DNA from 4 places in the Virgibacillus sp. M23 genome. Region 4 is predicted to be linked to each of the others. Evidence: riboswitches for the same ligand, from Rfam matches in the RefSeq annotation. Region 4 holds a riboswitch; each other region holds the start of a gene.

What was found. Region 4 has a riboswitch for thiamine pyrophosphate ahead of thiW (energy coupling factor transporter S component ThiW). Riboswitches for the same ligand answer to the same signal wherever they lie in the genome.
Region 1: it holds a riboswitch for thiamine pyrophosphate, as region 4 does, so the genes downstream of both, RVS70_RS19105 (lipoate--protein ligase family protein) here and thiW (energy coupling factor transporter S component ThiW) in region 4, are expected to answer to the same signal.
Region 2: it holds a riboswitch for thiamine pyrophosphate, as region 4 does, so the genes downstream of both, RVS70_RS07070 (ABC transporter substrate-binding protein) here and thiW (energy coupling factor transporter S component ThiW) in region 4, are expected to answer to the same signal.
Region 3: it holds a riboswitch for thiamine pyrophosphate, as region 4 does, so the genes downstream of both, RVS70_RS19775 (YkoF family thiamine/hydroxymethylpyrimidine-binding protein) here and thiW (energy coupling factor transporter S component ThiW) in region 4, are expected to answer to the same signal.

What each region holds. Positions count from the first base shown of each region.
Region 1 covers NZ_JAWDHA010000072.1:5,769-9,762, reverse strand. Annotated here, with positions in the region: gene hprK (HPr(Ser) kinase/phosphatase) at 1-413, opposite strand, end outside; gene lipA (lipoyl synthase) at 519-1,463, opposite strand; gene RVS70_RS19105 (lipoate--protein ligase family protein) at 1,456-2,277, opposite strand; TPP riboswitch at 2,429-2,536, opposite strand; gene RVS70_RS19100 (PTS sugar transporter subunit IIB) at 2,827-3,129, opposite strand; gene RVS70_RS19095 (PTS lactose/cellobiose transporter subunit IIA) at 3,134-3,463, opposite strand; gene RVS70_RS19090 (PTS sugar transporter subunit IIC) at 3,468-3,994, opposite strand, start outside.
Region 2 covers NZ_JAWDHA010000012.1:28,909-32,902, forward strand. Annotated here, with positions in the region: gene RVS70_RS07055 (ABC transporter ATP-binding protein) at 1-281, opposite strand, end outside; gene RVS70_RS07060 (ABC transporter permease) at 274-1,044, opposite strand; gene RVS70_RS07065 (MTH1187 family thiamine-binding protein) at 1,044-1,334, opposite strand; gene RVS70_RS07070 (ABC transporter substrate-binding protein) at 1,338-2,351, opposite strand; TPP riboswitch at 2,667-2,776, opposite strand; gene eno (phosphopyruvate hydratase) at 3,119-3,994, opposite strand, start outside.
Region 3 covers NZ_JAWDHA010000079.1:3,964-7,957, forward strand. Annotated here, with positions in the region: gene RVS70_RS19765 (energy-coupling factor transporter ATPase) at 1-608, opposite strand, end outside; gene RVS70_RS19770 (ECF transporter S component) at 605-1,186, opposite strand; gene RVS70_RS19775 (YkoF family thiamine/hydroxymethylpyrimidine-binding protein) at 1,183-1,791, opposite strand; TPP riboswitch at 1,908-2,010, opposite strand; gene RVS70_RS19780 (DctP family TRAP transporter solute-binding subunit) at 2,235-3,299, opposite strand; gene RVS70_RS19785 (sensor histidine kinase) at 3,749-3,994, shown strand, end outside.
Region 4 covers NZ_JAWDHA010000010.1:70,833-74,826, forward strand. Annotated here, with positions in the region: gene thiM (hydroxyethylthiazole kinase) at 1-236, opposite strand, end outside; gene thiD (bifunctional hydroxymethylpyrimidine kinase/phosphomethylpyrimidine kinase) at 233-1,039, opposite strand; gene tenA (thiaminase II) at 1,039-1,725, opposite strand; TPP riboswitch at 1,790-1,892, opposite strand; gene thiW (energy coupling factor transporter S component ThiW) at 1,881-2,378, opposite strand; TPP riboswitch at 2,583-2,694, opposite strand; gene RVS70_RS06325 (DUF2642 domain-containing protein) at 2,963-3,157, shown strand; gene RVS70_RS06330 (hypothetical protein) at 3,171-3,368, shown strand.

The DNA.
Region 1 (3,994 bases), on a different contig from region 4:
TGAACAGCAGTCTCAGGAGCTAATGCCTTTACCATATAAGCATCATATTTATCCATAAATGTAGATGTCGCTTCCTTCGTACGTAATAATGGAATACCTTCTTGCTTGCAAAATCTAGTCAAATACGTTAATCCCTCTTGATTTGATGTAACAATAAAACAAGGTGGATGATAGTTTACGATGTTACCGATACGTAGCTGCCGCTCCTCATGTGATAATTGATGTAAGTAGGTAATTTCTTTTCTTCCCAATACTTGAACGTGTTCCATCGGAAAGAAATCAAAGTATCCAATAAACTCCAATCCAGGCCGATGCGTTCTAGCTTTTGTTATCGTTCGGTTCAATTGGTCCTCTCCTGCCAATACTTCCAAACTAAATTGCTTTGCTAGTTGCTTTATTGTTACAGCATTCATCTGTATACGCTCCATTTCTATTCACTTCATAGGTCTGAATCTCTTGACTATTCTTATTACGAAAAACAGATATAAGAAGTTTCATGATAACGTATCATGATGAAGTTAAAAAGTGAAGTCGACTTCCTTATTTTCCTGTTTCTCATAGCCCTTCATATAATTAATTCGACGCTGTGCAGAAGCTTGTGTTACTTGCTCATCTGCATGATAGGAAGAACGAACTAATGGACCTGCCTCACAGTGCCTGAAGCCTTTATTAATAGCTATTTCCTTCAGCTCTTTAAACTCATCAGGATGATAATAACGCTCTACATTTAAATGTTTTTTAGTTGGTTGTAAGTATTGACCAATTGTTACAATGTCTACCTGATGTGCTAACAGATCATCCATCGCTTGAATAATCTCCTCTTTTTCTTCTCCTAAACCTACCATAATACTAGATTTTGTTGGTGTGTTTGGAGCAATTTCTTTTACCCGTTGAAGTAGCTGCAAGGAACGGTCATACATCGCTCTGGCACGTACACGTTTTGTTAATCTCCTTACCGTTTCAATATTATGGTTAAAAATATCTGGAGCACTATCCATAAGTGTATGCAGACTATCATAGTCACCCTTCATATCAGAAGGTAGAATTTCGATAGTACAGCCAGGATTTTTTCTTCGTACTGCTCGAACAGTTTCAGCAAAAACGGCAGCACCACCATCGTTTAAGTCATCGCGAGCAACTGCTGTTACAACAACATGTCTAAGCCCCATTACAACAACAGAATCCGCAACTCTTTCTGGCTCTCCCCAATCCAGTTCATTTGGCAGTCCAGTCTTTACAGCACAAAAACGGCATCCTCGTGTACATGTATCTCCAAGAATCATAAAGGTAGCTGTTTTTCTTTCACTCCAACATTCATGAATATTCGGGCAACGTGCCTCTTCACATACAGTGTTTAAGCGATTATCACGCATTAGTTTTTTTAGTCCTCTGTATGATTTATTCGTATTTAACTTTGTTTTTAACCATTCAGGCTTTCGAATATACGTCTGATCTTTAGGCATGGGTGACCGCTCCTTTTCTCGTGTTCTCATCAGAATAGTTTGTTTCAGCAAGTTTATATACTTCATCCCATTGACTTTTCGTTAATGAAAAAGGCTCTAACTTAATGTTTAGTCCTTTCGAGAACCCCTCCATAAAAGCAGGTTTAATTGTTTCGTACGAATGCGCTTGATTTGTTAACTGATTAATTGTTGTTGCTTTTTTCCAAAAGCCTTGTTTTTTTCTTTCTTTCAATTTGTCTGAAGGAAATAAAAATAGATCGAATAGCAAATCAATGTTCATGGTTATCGGTATCGATCCATGCTGAAGCAGTACCCCTTTTTTTCTAGTTTGTGCATTTCCTGAGAGTTTTTTACCATCTGCAACCATTTCATAAAAAGCAGGCCGCTCGAAGCAAATACTACTTCTCTCCTTGGAAAATGATTCAGCGTAGGTTGCTTCTATTCCTAAGTTTTGATAACCTTTTAGAATTCCTTTCGACAAATCATAATAAGCTTGGCGAATCGAAGAAGCTATCATAGGATGATCCTCAGAAATAACAATACTGTATGTTAATTCATCATCATGCAATACCGCACTTCCACCTGTCATTCTGCGTACAAACTGACATTGATGTTTTTTTACACCTTCTAAGTCAATTTTTCCATCTACTTTTTGAAAATGACCAATCGAAAGTGTCGGTTTCATCCATCGATAAAACCGTAATGTCGGCGGTATTTTCCCTTCATAATGCCAATGAAGCAAGGCTTCATCTAATGCCATATTAATGGAAGCATCATGTGGTACATTTTCTAAAAATCCCCATTGTTCATGCATGAAAATCGCCTCCCAATAAGAAATCGACTTCCAGCACATAGAAAGAGCTATCGAGATCAAAACTAGACTGACTACCTGCAAAACAGAGAACGATTTGCTATACATTAAATTAAAAACTGCATTCCTTGTGAATGCAGTCAACATTTATGTAGCCTTGGTGACCACACTTTCCCACGCAGGCATTATCCTGTTCGGGTACAGAGGGTCAAAACGAATACGTCTTTCTCAGCTATTCCAAATAGCTCCCCTAGTGCTGTAACATTTCCTATTAAATTTTCTAACAAAAACAGCTTAACAAGATTGGTATAAATTGTAAAGGTCTAAATAAGAAAACTCTGATAGCTCATCTTTAACAGACTAATAAATCCCTTTAAAACGCTATACGACCAAACAACATGAATGTCGCCTAGTTCTGGGGGCTGGACGCGGCCCAAAACGCGCCTATTTATCCATATTGGCAAATTTCACTATTTCCTAGACGATAAAAAAATAGCTGCGCTGTAATCCAGCGCTTCAGAAAACAGGCAGCTATTCCTTTCATGTATGAAATTATTTTGCAAGCTCTACTGCCTGATCTAAAACTTTATCACCTTGTATCATGCCGTATGCCATTTGATCGATTACATCGACGGCAATGCCATGTGGTTCAACCTGTTCTTTAATTTTCTTTTCTAAATAGCGAACCTGTGGACCAATTAATACAACGTCTAGATTATCTAATTCATTTTTTAACTGTGATTCAGCAACTGCATTTATTTCTGCATCTAGATTCCGCTCCTCAGCTGCCTGCTTCATTTTTTTAACAAGCATAGACGTTGACATCCCCGCTGAACAAACTAGTATAATTTTCATTTTATTATCCCTCCAATGTTTGTATTTTCTCATACATGTCTATCATTTCAACCGCTAAGTCTTTCACTGTCATAGCCGTCATTAGATGATCCTGCGCATGGATCAATATTACGGATAAATTCGTTTGTTTTCCATCTGCTTCTTCCTGTAAAAGTTTTGTTTGCATATGGTGTGCATCATTAAATTCTTTATCAGCCGCTTCAATCTTTTGACGTGCCTCGTTGAACTGGTATGCCTTTGCATGAGAAATTGCTTCCATCGCATGTGACCTTGCATTTCCAGCATGTAAAATAATTTGGAAAGATAACATTTGAACATCCTCTGTTGTTTCCATTGTATTAACCCTCTTTTCGTTGTCTTAGTGTTCTAACTCCTGCCATTATAAACGGTATATACATAAGTACAGCAAGCGTTAAATTAAATACCTGTAAGGCAATTCCACGCCAGCTTCCTCCAGTTACTAAGTAACCGCTTAATATTGGTGGCGTTGTCCACGGCAAGATCGCTACTGTTCTTGGAACTAGTCCAGTCGCCAATGCTATATATGACGTAACAGTTAACGTAACCGGTATCAAAATAAAAGGAATTAACATTGCAGGATTCAAAACAATTGGCAAACCAAATATTACTGGCTCGTTAATGTTAAATAACCCTGCTGGTGCAGATAACTTTGCCACTTGACGATAAGGGTGATTCTTTTCTCTACGGATGACAATAAAGATAGCAATTAATAAGGCAATTGTGGTACCAGATCCACCCATGAACACGAATGAGTCAAGGAATGGCTTTGTTACAATATTTGGTACTTCAAATGCGGACATTCCACTCTTAAATAGATCTAAATTTTGTTCAATTAATGGTAAAT
Region 2 (3,994 bases), on a different contig from region 4:
ACAACATTTTGTAAAATCGAACGCCAAGGAAGTAAGGAATCTGATTGAGGCATATAGCTGATGAATCCCCGTTTGCCGATAATCTCTTTTCCATTTAATTTAATCGTACCGGAATTAGGTGAGGTAATCCCTCCAATCAGTCGAAATAACGTGCTCTTCCCACTTCCTGATGGTCCAACAATCGAAACAAACTCTCCGTTTCGCACCGTTAATGAAATACGATTAAGAATAGTAGTTTCCCCATATTTTTTTGTTAGATTTACAAGTTCTAAGTTACTCACTGATCTTCCCTTCTTCCGGTTTCCATTTAATTACTCTTTTTTCAATTAATGAAATACAACCAAAAAACAATAAACTTAACAGCACTATAAATAAGATAGCAACAAAGACACGATCTGTTCGGAAAGACGAAGATGCCAAAGTCATATATACTCCAATTCCTTCACTTGCACCAAGCCATTCAGATATCACCGCTCCCATTACGCTATATGTCGCCGATATCTTTAAACCACTAAACAAAGAAGGTAATCCATATGGCCACTCTAGCTTACGAAAGATTTGCCCTTTACTGGCACCTGTCATTTGCATATAGTGTTTCAGTTCTCCACTTGTTTGTCTAAATCCATCTAAAGCTGCTATAGTTATTGGAAAAAAACAAACAAGTGTAATAACAATTAATTTCGGCAATATTCCAAAACCAAACCAAATTACTAATAAGGGAGCTAAAATAATAATAGGTATATTCTGTGATATTATTAATAATGGATAAAAGGCTTCCCTAACTGTCGGAATGAGATGAAGACAAACAGCAACGAGCGTACCTACACTGCTGCCTATCATAAATCCGATAATCGATAGTTGGATAGTCGATTGTAGATGACTAGCATAATTTGGCCAGCCATTGACAGCTTCTTGCCATATTACACTTGGAGCAGGTAGTAGCCAAGCTGGGATCGAAAAAATACGACAAGCTATTTCCCAACTGATAAGGAAAAGGATGAGGACCAGAGCTGGTCGCCATCCCTTTTCTCGCAATCTTCTCATTAGCGATACTTCTCCGTTAATTGTTCCATGGAAGCTCCAGAAGGTTGATAAAGAACCTTCACCTGTGAAATAACATTTTCACAACCAATTTCAGTCATCCTTTTATTCATCTTCTCAATAATTCCAAATAGTTCTGCAAGATCACCTTGCATTGTAGTTTCTAGTGGACTTACCTGATACTTAACTCCGGAATGATCGATAATCTTAATCGCTTCATCCACATACGGAATAACATCTTCACCATTTTTCGTTTTCGGGATAATTTGAATACTAACTAGTGCATCTGCCATCATTTATTCCTCCTTTGTTTCTGGTAAAAACTCATTTGTAAATGCTTTTTCACTATCTAACGGTTTATCTAACAGCTCATTCTCATACATCCAATTGGCGTAATTCTCCCATACCTCTTGCTTTTGTTTCCCCCACTGGTCCGCATCATCTTGATACTTTGACGCTAACCAAGCTTGACTTGCTTTTACTAATTCTGCATCCAAATCAGGAACAGCGTTAATTAAGATATCAGCGGCTTCCTCTGGTTGCTCAATTGCTAGATTATAACCTTTAGATACTGCAGCTAAGAATTGCTTAACTGTTTCTGGATCATCTTTGATCATTTTTTCATTGGTAGCTAAAACCGGCGTGTAATAATCTAAATTTGACGAATAATCGGTTAAATACACCATATTAATTTCTTCATCACGGAGCTCTGCCTCTACACCAGTCCAACCATAATAAATCCACGCAAAATCAATATCTCTTTTCACCGCAGTAAAAAAGTCCGTATCGCCCATGTTGATAATATCAACTGATTCTACATTAGCATTTTCCTGCTGCATGAGTGAGGTTAGAACCGCTTTTTCTACCGGAGCTCCCCAGCCACCATATGTTTTATCTTCAAAATCTTTAGGTGTAGTAATCTGTTTATTCTTGGGTGAGGCAAAACCTGAGGTATTATGCTGTATAACAGCAGCAATGGAAACAATCGGTATATCTTGTACACGAGCTTCAGTAATCCCCTCCTGATAACTCACACCAAAATCTGCTTTACCAGATGCAATTAACTGATCTGCTCCCGCTTCACCAGGCATAATTATGTCCACATCAAGGCCTTGCTCTTCAAAATATCCCTTCTCTTTTGCAACATATAATCCTGTATGATTCGTATTTGGTGTCCAATCAAGTACAACAGAGATCTTTTTCTTTTCTGTTGAGTCATTGTTCTGCTGACTTTGTTCTTTCTCTTCTGTACCACATGCCGTTAATATAAGCAGTGTAATCCCTAAACTAAGCAGTAAAAGCTTCTTCAATGTTTTCCTCCTCTTGAATACCTTTCTCATTGTAAGGAACAGCGTATGTATCATCTTGTTTGACTGTAATTCCTTCGCTAAGAATAAAAGCGCAAACACCCGATTAGCAACGCAGCGACGATTCAACGGAGATAAAGGACTCACGGTGAGCTTGCGAGCCGATGATGATTTAGATTAGGGCGATTCATGATGAAGTAGCCTAGTTTCTGGGCGCTGGAGCTGGACGCAGCTCAACACGCAAATTTTATAATTTCTTAGACTATAAAAAATGCCCTAGATGGTTAATCACCATTAGGGCATATACAACTTAATATTTGATGTATCAAACATGTTCCCTACGCTGGTTTAAACCAGATCAGGTTCTAAGAGTCAGTACCTTACGGATACAATCTCAACCAGCAACACTGGTCCCCCTACAACTTTAGTATTCTATTATTAATTCCATAGTAACTATGACATAATTCGTCCATTTAATCAAGTTTAAGAAACTCAAAAAATATAGAAACTTCTATGAACATAGAAGCAACTTCTGCATAAAGTGACACTTTAATCAGTGGGGGTTTTATTTATCCCACATTGATTGTTAGCACCACAGACCTAAAATCCTTTGAACCGACCGGACATTTACCGGCAATCGATCCTCCACTTCCCCATAGTGGTTTTACTTTATTGCTTAAAGTGGATTATTACTGCCAGTTATATGTGTGGGATAAACCTATAAAAAACCTCTTAAAGTATAACCACCATACCTTAAGAGGTTTTCTTCCCTATTTATTTAGGTTATAGAACGCTGTCTTACCAGCATATTCACCCATGCCTGCTAGCTCATCTTCAATGCGAAGCAGTTGATTGTATTTAGCTACACGATCTGTTCGAGAAGGTGCACCTGTTTTGATCTGACCTGCATTAGTCGCTACAGCAATGTCAGCGATCGTTGCATCTTCTGTTTCTCCTGAACGGTGTGAGATAACCGCTGTATAGCCAGCGCGTTTTGCCATTTCGATTGCTTCGAACGTCTCTGTTAATGTACCGATTTGATTAACTTTTACTAAGATAGAGTTTCCAATACCTTGTTCAATACCTTTGGAAAGCTTATTAGTATTTGTTACAAATAAATCATCTCCGACAAGCTGTACTCGTCCACCAAGACGATCTGTTAATACTTTAAATCCATCCCAATCATTTTCATCTAGTCCATCTTCAATGGAGATAATTGGGTATTTGTTGATCATGTCTTCATACCAATCAACCATCTCTTCAGAAGTACGAACAACACCTTCACCTTTTAGATTATATTTACCATCTTCATATATTTCTGAAGCAGCAACATCCATTGCAAGCTTCACTTCTTCTCCTGGCTTGTAACCAGCAGCTTCAATTGCTTCCACAATTGTTTGTAAAGCTTCTTCATTAGAAGCAAGGTTTGGTGCAAATCCGCCTTCGTCACCAACAGCTGTGTTATACCCCTTTGATTTTAATACATTTTTCAATGAATGGAAAATTTCAGCACCCGTACGTAGTGCTTCTTGGAACGTTTCTGCTCCAACTGGCATAACCATAAACTCTTGAATATCTACGTTATTATCGGCATGCTCACCACCATTAAGAATATTCATCATTGGTGTTGGTAGGGTTTTTGCATT
Region 3 (3,994 bases), on a different contig from region 4:
AATTGATGTTCGATAACGATTATTCCCATTGATTTTTTCTGTTTAATGGTTTGAATAGTCTTGATAAATTCTTTAGTCGCTTGTGGATCTAAATTGGCAGTCGGTTCATCCAAGATAAGTATCTCTGGTTCTAGTGCTAGCACACAGGCTAATGCTAATTTTTGTTTTTGTCCTCCAGAAAGGGATGAAATGATAGAGTGCTTGTCATCCATTAAGTCAACCATTTGTAATACTTCGTCTATTTTTCTAGCTATTTCAAGCGGCGGTGTACAAATATTCTCTAGGCCAAAGGCAATTTCATCTTCTACCGTTAACATACAAAATTGGCTTTCTGGATCTTGGAATACGACGCCAACTTGTTTGCTAATTGTACCGGGATGTGCATCGTGTATAGATTGACCGAATATGGTAACATCACCTGTCATTTTACCGTCTAATTCGCGCGGGTATATACCATTTAAACAGTGTGTTAACGTACTTTTTCCGCTACCACTTGGTCCAAGTAGTAGCATGGTTTCCCCTCTGTCTAACTGAAAGCTCAGATTAGAGATGATTGGTTTATCATTATCTTCATGAAACCAGAGTGAAAGATTAGATACGTTGATCATGATGCGGAACGTTCCTTTCTGATTTGTTTACCAAGCGCAAAACTAGATAGTACGCCTGTTTTCGCGAGTGAATCACTAATTGCTTTTCCAAGCAAACCTGAAATGATTGCCCCACTAATCATTCTTATACATAACATACCTAATATGTATGGAGTACTTAAGGCAGCATAGCCTGATCTAAAATATCCCCAAACAAAACTAAATATAGCTGCTCCAACACCGGCTAACATTAGCACCCAAAGTGAATAGCGTTTCCATTTTGTTAGCGCAAAGGCAGCTTCTGCGCCAAGACCCTGTATAATACCCGTAATAATAATGATTGGTCCCATAGCATTACCGAGGAGCATTTCTACCGTTGCAGCAATTGTTTCTGACAAAAATGCAGCTCCGGGTTTACGAATGATATAAGCCGCAATAATGGATACAATAAACCAAATACCAAATATAAAGTCATATCCTATGGGTCCCATGAACGACACGAGAATTTTTCCAATAGGTAAAAATGCTAAATAAACGATACCGAAGACTACGGAAAGAACAGACATAACAATTATTTCCTTTAGCTTCCAATTATTCAAAGTATCTCCCCCTTTTTAGATGGGCTATTTGCAGATATGGTGGTTGTCATAACTAGATGTGATGAATAACTACTTTCTAAATTTGTAAAAACACGTTCAAGTCCATCGAATATAAGTTTTCCATCCCCGTCTAGCCTTGTAGCATAGTGGATAGAGCTAACCTTAACCCCATGGAGCTTCATTTCCTCAATTTGGTTATAAATGATGTTCATATAATTTCCTCCACCCAACGGATAAAGGGAAAATTTGCCGGCAACTTCTTGCTGAAGGTCATTTGTATTTAAATTTAATCGATGGTCGTCCGTTGATAGATATACATCCCCATCGGAGTCTCCCGGACAGCCGATGGAGTAGGTGGCACTAAACACGACATGGTGTCCTGTGCTAGCCGCATGCAAAAAAAGTGCCTTGGTTACATCAAAAACATGTGTGATCTTGCCACGTACACAGGTTTCTACATCTGTTGTTTTAATCCAAACCTTAGATGTATCTACGTTTTTCAGTGAAGTTGTAATTACATCTACAAATTGATCTGTCATTGGATAGATGGCAAAAGAGCAACCAGCAATCCGACTATTAATACAGTTCAATGCTTGTTCGTTCATATCATTTTCCTCCTAATAAATAGTCATGTCAGTGAAGTTATACATAAATAAAAAAGACTGCATTCTTTGGGAATGCAGTCTTCAAAAATATATGTAGGCTATGCCTATAAAACGATATATGAACGACTGCACTTCCCCACGCTAGTATTATCTAGATCGGGTTATAAGGGTCAGAGTAGTCTCTTCTCAGCCATGTACATAGCTCCCCTAGTGCAATTTAAAATAGATATGCAGTTTTTATGTATTTATATATACTACTAATAGAATAGTTCAATTAGTGCTTTTTGTAAATACGATAAGTGATATACTGTGAAATAAAGCAACTTATAGAACTGCTAGACTTTTTGACTTGATACCTCACATTGCAATGAAGTACATGAACAATGTAATCAAAAGAGTAATAAGCTAAAATGTTGGGTGTATAAGAGAATAGTGAGCAGTTATCATTCTCTAGAATTATACTTATTCTGTATCCGATGTACCTCGTCCATTAACTCGTTGCCAATAATCGTAGTCATCTGATCGTATACAGCTTTCCATGCATTCTTCCATTGCTCTCTTTCTCTTGTTGTAAGAAAGTGAATAGTAACAACATCTTTTTTTCTTAATTCACGTGTATAATGATCATTCATCTCAATCGCGTGACGTTTCCCCCAATCCGTTGCTTCACTTAAGGCAGCTTGAATGGCTGATTGATTATATTCAGATAATGATTCCCAAAAAGGCTTATTAATAAAAACACCGTATCCGAGATAACCGTGATTGCTCATAGTTACAAACGGTTGATGCTCATAGAATTTTTTAGAGTAAATATTAGAAATCGTATTTTCCTGTCCATCAATAAAATGTACTTCCAAGTTTTGATAAGTTTTATTAAATGGTAAGCTACTTGTGCTAGCATGTACTTGATTAAATTGTTCCTTAATAACAGGACTAGGCATAATACGGAAATGGAGTCGGTTTACATCATCTGGTAGTTTGATAACGTGTACTTGATTCGTAAGCTGTTTATAACCGTTATACCAAAAAGTCAAGCCCTTCACGTTTGTATTATGAAGGTTTGCAAGCAATGTTTTCCCTATTTTACCCTCATATGCTTCCGTTACTGCCTCGTGTGTAGGGAATGCATAGGGGAGATCAAGGATACCCCATTTGGGAAATAGCTCACTTACCTTAGCTGTTGCCGGGGCAATCATTTCAACATTCCCATTTTGGATGGCTTCCCACTCATTGGTGTCATTATATAGAGACCCATTTGCATAAATGTGGACTTTGATTCTTCCATTTGTTTTTGCTTCTACAAGTTGAGCAAACTTCCGGGCTGTTTGTCCCTTTGGTGTGTCAGTCGCAACAACATGACTAAACCGAATGATGATTTGTTCACGTAATCCCTCTTGTTCATCATCATAATCATCTGTTCCACGAATTGTCTCGAAGTCAATTCCAATTACGACAGCGGAAACAAGTCCTGTTATAATAAATGTTAGAATTATAAAAAAGTTTCGCAAATAATTACCTCCATGAACTAAATAGAGAAAGTTCAGTGTGTGGTCATTCATCCCGCATATAACCGCAGTAAGCTCCCGCTTCAAGTAATAAAGAGAAACCAATATGGGCGATGGATCGACTGCCGGTAAATGTCCGATTGGTTCGGGCCTCCATGGAAGTAGGTCACAAAGGCGTTGCCACAGGAAGTGGCGAATGAAGCCTTTGTACGTATTTGTTTTAGTAAAAACGGACGGAAGTTTTACTTTATCCCGCATATAACTGGCAGTAAGATACCCACTTCAAGCAATAAAGAGAAACCAAAATGGGAAGTGTGGAACAACTGCCAGTAAATGTCCGATTGGTTCACCTAACCATCCGTGGGGATAAACAAAACCCCCCCACGGATGGAAGTTTCACTTTATTTTATCATAATATTCTATCAATCATTAAACTTAAGGAGAAGTGGGGAATGGTAAGTCTTCGTAAAATGCCAATTAGACTAAAGATTATGATTCTATCTTTTGGGATTGTTCTATTTACGCTCTTAATTGGTGGCATTATGCTTATCGGCAATCTTTTTCAAGGAAAAGAAGAAGGGCTTGGTGAGCGTGGACTTATGACAGGGAGGATCGTGGCGAACTTACCAGAAATAAAGGATTCAATTGTAAAAGCACGAGGCTGGAAAACAATCAATCCAATTGTTGAGCGAATACGT
Region 4 (3,994 bases):
GCTATTCCTGCTAGTTTCATAGCTGATAGCTCGTTTAAAGTTGTTGTACCAATATTAATAAGTACACCATTCGCAGCGGTAGCCATTTCTTTAGCCTCTTGTTCTGCTTTTGCCATTATCGGTGCTCCACCAAAGGCTAACAGACCATTAGCTGTAAAATTCATGACTACTTCATTGGTTAAGTTATGGATCAATGGTTTTTGTTCTCTAACTGCTTGAATAATGGATTGTGTCATTGTTCCACCCTTTCTTTGCGTACCGCCCAATGATTTGTAGGTCCGTTACCGGCACCAAGTGAAAAGGAGTATTGAATAGCAGCTGTTACATACTGTTTCGCCTGCTTTACAGCTTCGTAAAGTGGTAGACCTTTACTTAGATGAGCAGTAATTGCCGCTGAATACGTACAACCTGTACCATGTGTATTCTTTGTTTGAAACCGCTCTGCTTCGAACGTGTAAAGCTTATTCCCATCATATAAATAGTCGACGGCTTTACCTTGCAGGTGGCCACCTTTAACAAGTGCTGCGCGTGCTCCAAAGCTTTTGACGATCTCGAAAGCCGCTTCTTGCAAATCACTTGTATTATCAATAGATTGTCCTGTAATATACTGTGCTTCAGGAATATTAGGAGTAACTACAGTCGCTAATGGTAATAGCTGCTGTTTGAGAAACGATCGAGCATCTTCCGATATTAATGGATCGCCACTAGTTGCAACCATGACAGGGTCCATGACATAGTTCACAACTGATTTGGACAAGTGCTCTGCAATAACCTGCATCATATCTTTGTTCGCAATCATACCTGTTTTTATGCTATGCACAGGCATATCTGATATAACTGAGTTTAGTTGCTCATTTATCATCGTAACAGGTAGATGGTGTACGTTTTGCACACCGGTTGTATTTTGTGCCACAACAGAGGTGATTACAGACATTCCATATACGGTTAGTTCTTGAAATGTTTTTAGGTCTGCCTGTATGCCAGCACCGCCACTCGGATCTGTTCCAGCAATAGTCAGCGCGCAAGGTATGCTAGCCATTAGCTGTTCACCTTTTCTGCGTTTGGCCATGATTCACATGTGTAGGCCATTTCCCAGAATTTAAGCTCCAGCTGGCAGCTTTTTCGAAAAGCTTCTCTAATGAGATCTTTTTCATCCTTGGCAGCATTTTCTGCAAGTATATCCAACCGTTTTCTCAATTCAAAGGTGGTATTATCTACATCACCACTTGCATAGAAACTAATCCAATCGTAAAAAGGGTGATCTTTATTAGGATTATACTGCTCCATTAATTCCCTACCAATTTCTAAGTATGTCCAAGGGCATGGAAGTAGAGCTCCTAGTATCTCACTAGACGTTCCCATTTGTGCATGATACATCATATGTTTAATGTAATGATCTGCAGTAGGTGGCAAAGGGTGTCCTTGTAAGGACGCATAGTCCACACCGATATGATTGCAGAAGTTATGATGTGGGTGGATTTCATCGTTTAATATAAAATTTATTTGATCAAAGAAATAAGCAATATCATCACGTTTCTTTGATTTGGATAGCGCTATTCCATAAATTTGCATAAAGGCATTTAAGTATTCAAAGTCCGCTTTAATATAATGTGCGAGCGCATCTTTAGAAATCTCGCCAGTCCCTATCCCCTGAACAAAGGGATGATTAAAAATAAGCTGGAAAATATCATTGTTTTCTTCTCTTAATTGATCAGTGAAATTCATATTTAGCCTCCTTCTATTATGGGAAGCCACTAGAGGTGTAAAAGTAGATAAATAGAGGATAATAATATGTTCCCCACTACTTTCCTGCGCTGGTATTATCCAGATCAGGTTCAAAGGGACAAAGGAAAAGTCCTTATCTCAGCAACAAAGCGCCCCTAGTAGTTTCCTTGTACGCGTATCGTATCTTCTTGCTTTACTCGTAATAAAATGAACCAGCCAATAAATGCGCCAGTTATGCTACTTACCAAAAACGATGGCATGAAAATGAAAGCGCCAGCAGCACTGTCCATAAACAATTTAGCAAATGGAACCGCTATGAATGATCCGATAATACCAGTACCAATGCTTTCTCCGATCACAGCCCACAGCTTTCTACCAAACCACTGATAAAAAAGCCCAGCAAGGAAAGCACCAACCATTGCTCCCGGAAAAGCAAGTAATGTACCAATCCCCAGCATATTTCGTAAAATTCCAATCATAAAAGCTATGACTACGGCTGGACCAGGTCCCAGTATTACTGCCGCCATTACATTTACTGCGTGCTGCACTGGATACGCTTTAGCAATTCCAGCAGGAAACCATAAGAATTGTGCTCCTAATGTTCCAATTGCTACGAAAATTGCCATCAATGTTAATACGTGCGTTCTTCTCACTTATTCCCTCCTTTCTATAAAAAGTGAGCATAGGACAACAATAGGAATTACCGACAATATGCGGTATAGCTTACGTCCTACACGCCTCTCCCCAGTAGCTATGGATGCTAAAGGTAGACAGCAAAGCATAATATACATCCACTCTGTTCTTATGAAAAAAACCAGATCCTCCATGGACCTGGCTTTGTGTAAGAAAATAGAAAGACGTTGCGTCTACTACTTCCCTCCGCTGGTATTAACCAGATCAGGTCCATAAGAGTTAGAAACGTCACGTGTTTCCTCTCAGCCCACATATTGGGCACCCCTAGTAGTTAAGTAACTTGTGAATTTAATTATGCTTTCAGCAACTAACAGAATCAAGCATAACAAATATATTGTTATTTGTCATGGGAAAAAAGGAATATAGCGTCTACCATTTAAAGCGCCTTTTTTTAATAGGCTTATTTGATAGGTTATCATCTATTATTTTATTTATGTTTATATGATAATGGTGGAATTAGTGATCCATAGAAATAAATGCCCTTACAGCTTAGTAAATGTAGCATATGGTAAATAGAAATTTATTATAGAAAGGATGAATCTAATTGGCACTTACTCCTTCTAAAATTAAACAAGTACTTCTAAATTTAATAAATGAACAAGTTCAAATTACTACTGCTTTTGGAATGGTAACGGGAACAGTTGATCAGGTTAAGAATGATTATACTGTCATTATCGAGGGATCTGGCGACCAAGTTTTGGTGAGACTGTATAAAATTGAGCTTATTAGTGAGCTATAAAGGAGGAATATAGATGTTCCAAATAAATCTTTTTGCCGAACTTTTAACGCGTATAGGCTCTGATGCTGAAATAGCTACTGATAATAATTTAATAGAAGGTACGCTTCTAAAGGTAACTTCACAATTGGTAATCGTTAACGATAATAGTGGTTATGGGCCTCAAGAAATATATATAGCATTTAATGCTATTAATTTTGTACGATTTTCTTAAGAATAATAAAGTTAGGTTTTGTTGGTTTAACAGTATTACTTTTGATTAAAAAGTATAACTTCTCGATTTGAAGGAGTTATACTTTTTTTAGTTATGCACCGTGCATGGATGAAAACTTGGCGTTGAAAGTCTGCTACAAGCTTGGCAGTAGGAACTGTTAGCGCATGGAAATGGCTATCGTGTGGTAGTGACTGAAAGAAGCTGGGCGTAAACTTCTGAACTGACGAACAGAAACTAGACAGAAGGTTTGATTAGTTCAGATAAGTCTGCGACATAAGACAAAGTCCAATACTGCCCATACAGTAAATTTAGCAGTTATATCGGAGGAAAGTTTTCATTCTAACAGGTAGAGATCTTATGAGGGGGCTGTGAGAGTTATAGGATAACGAGCCGATACAACCAAGATGGTGTATCTGATCTGTTAGAGAGGATTCTTTCAAGAAATAATCTCAATTAAGCTTATCTTCAAGTAGTCAGAAATAAAGGTACAACAGGGGGGGCGGGTATGTTGTGTGATCAGATGTATAGGTAAAAGTTATGGTATTGAGCATTAGGGAAATGGCAGAACGAGAGTCTGTCAGGTGAATATTATGGAAACGAAACCATTGAACCACTGAGGAAGTATC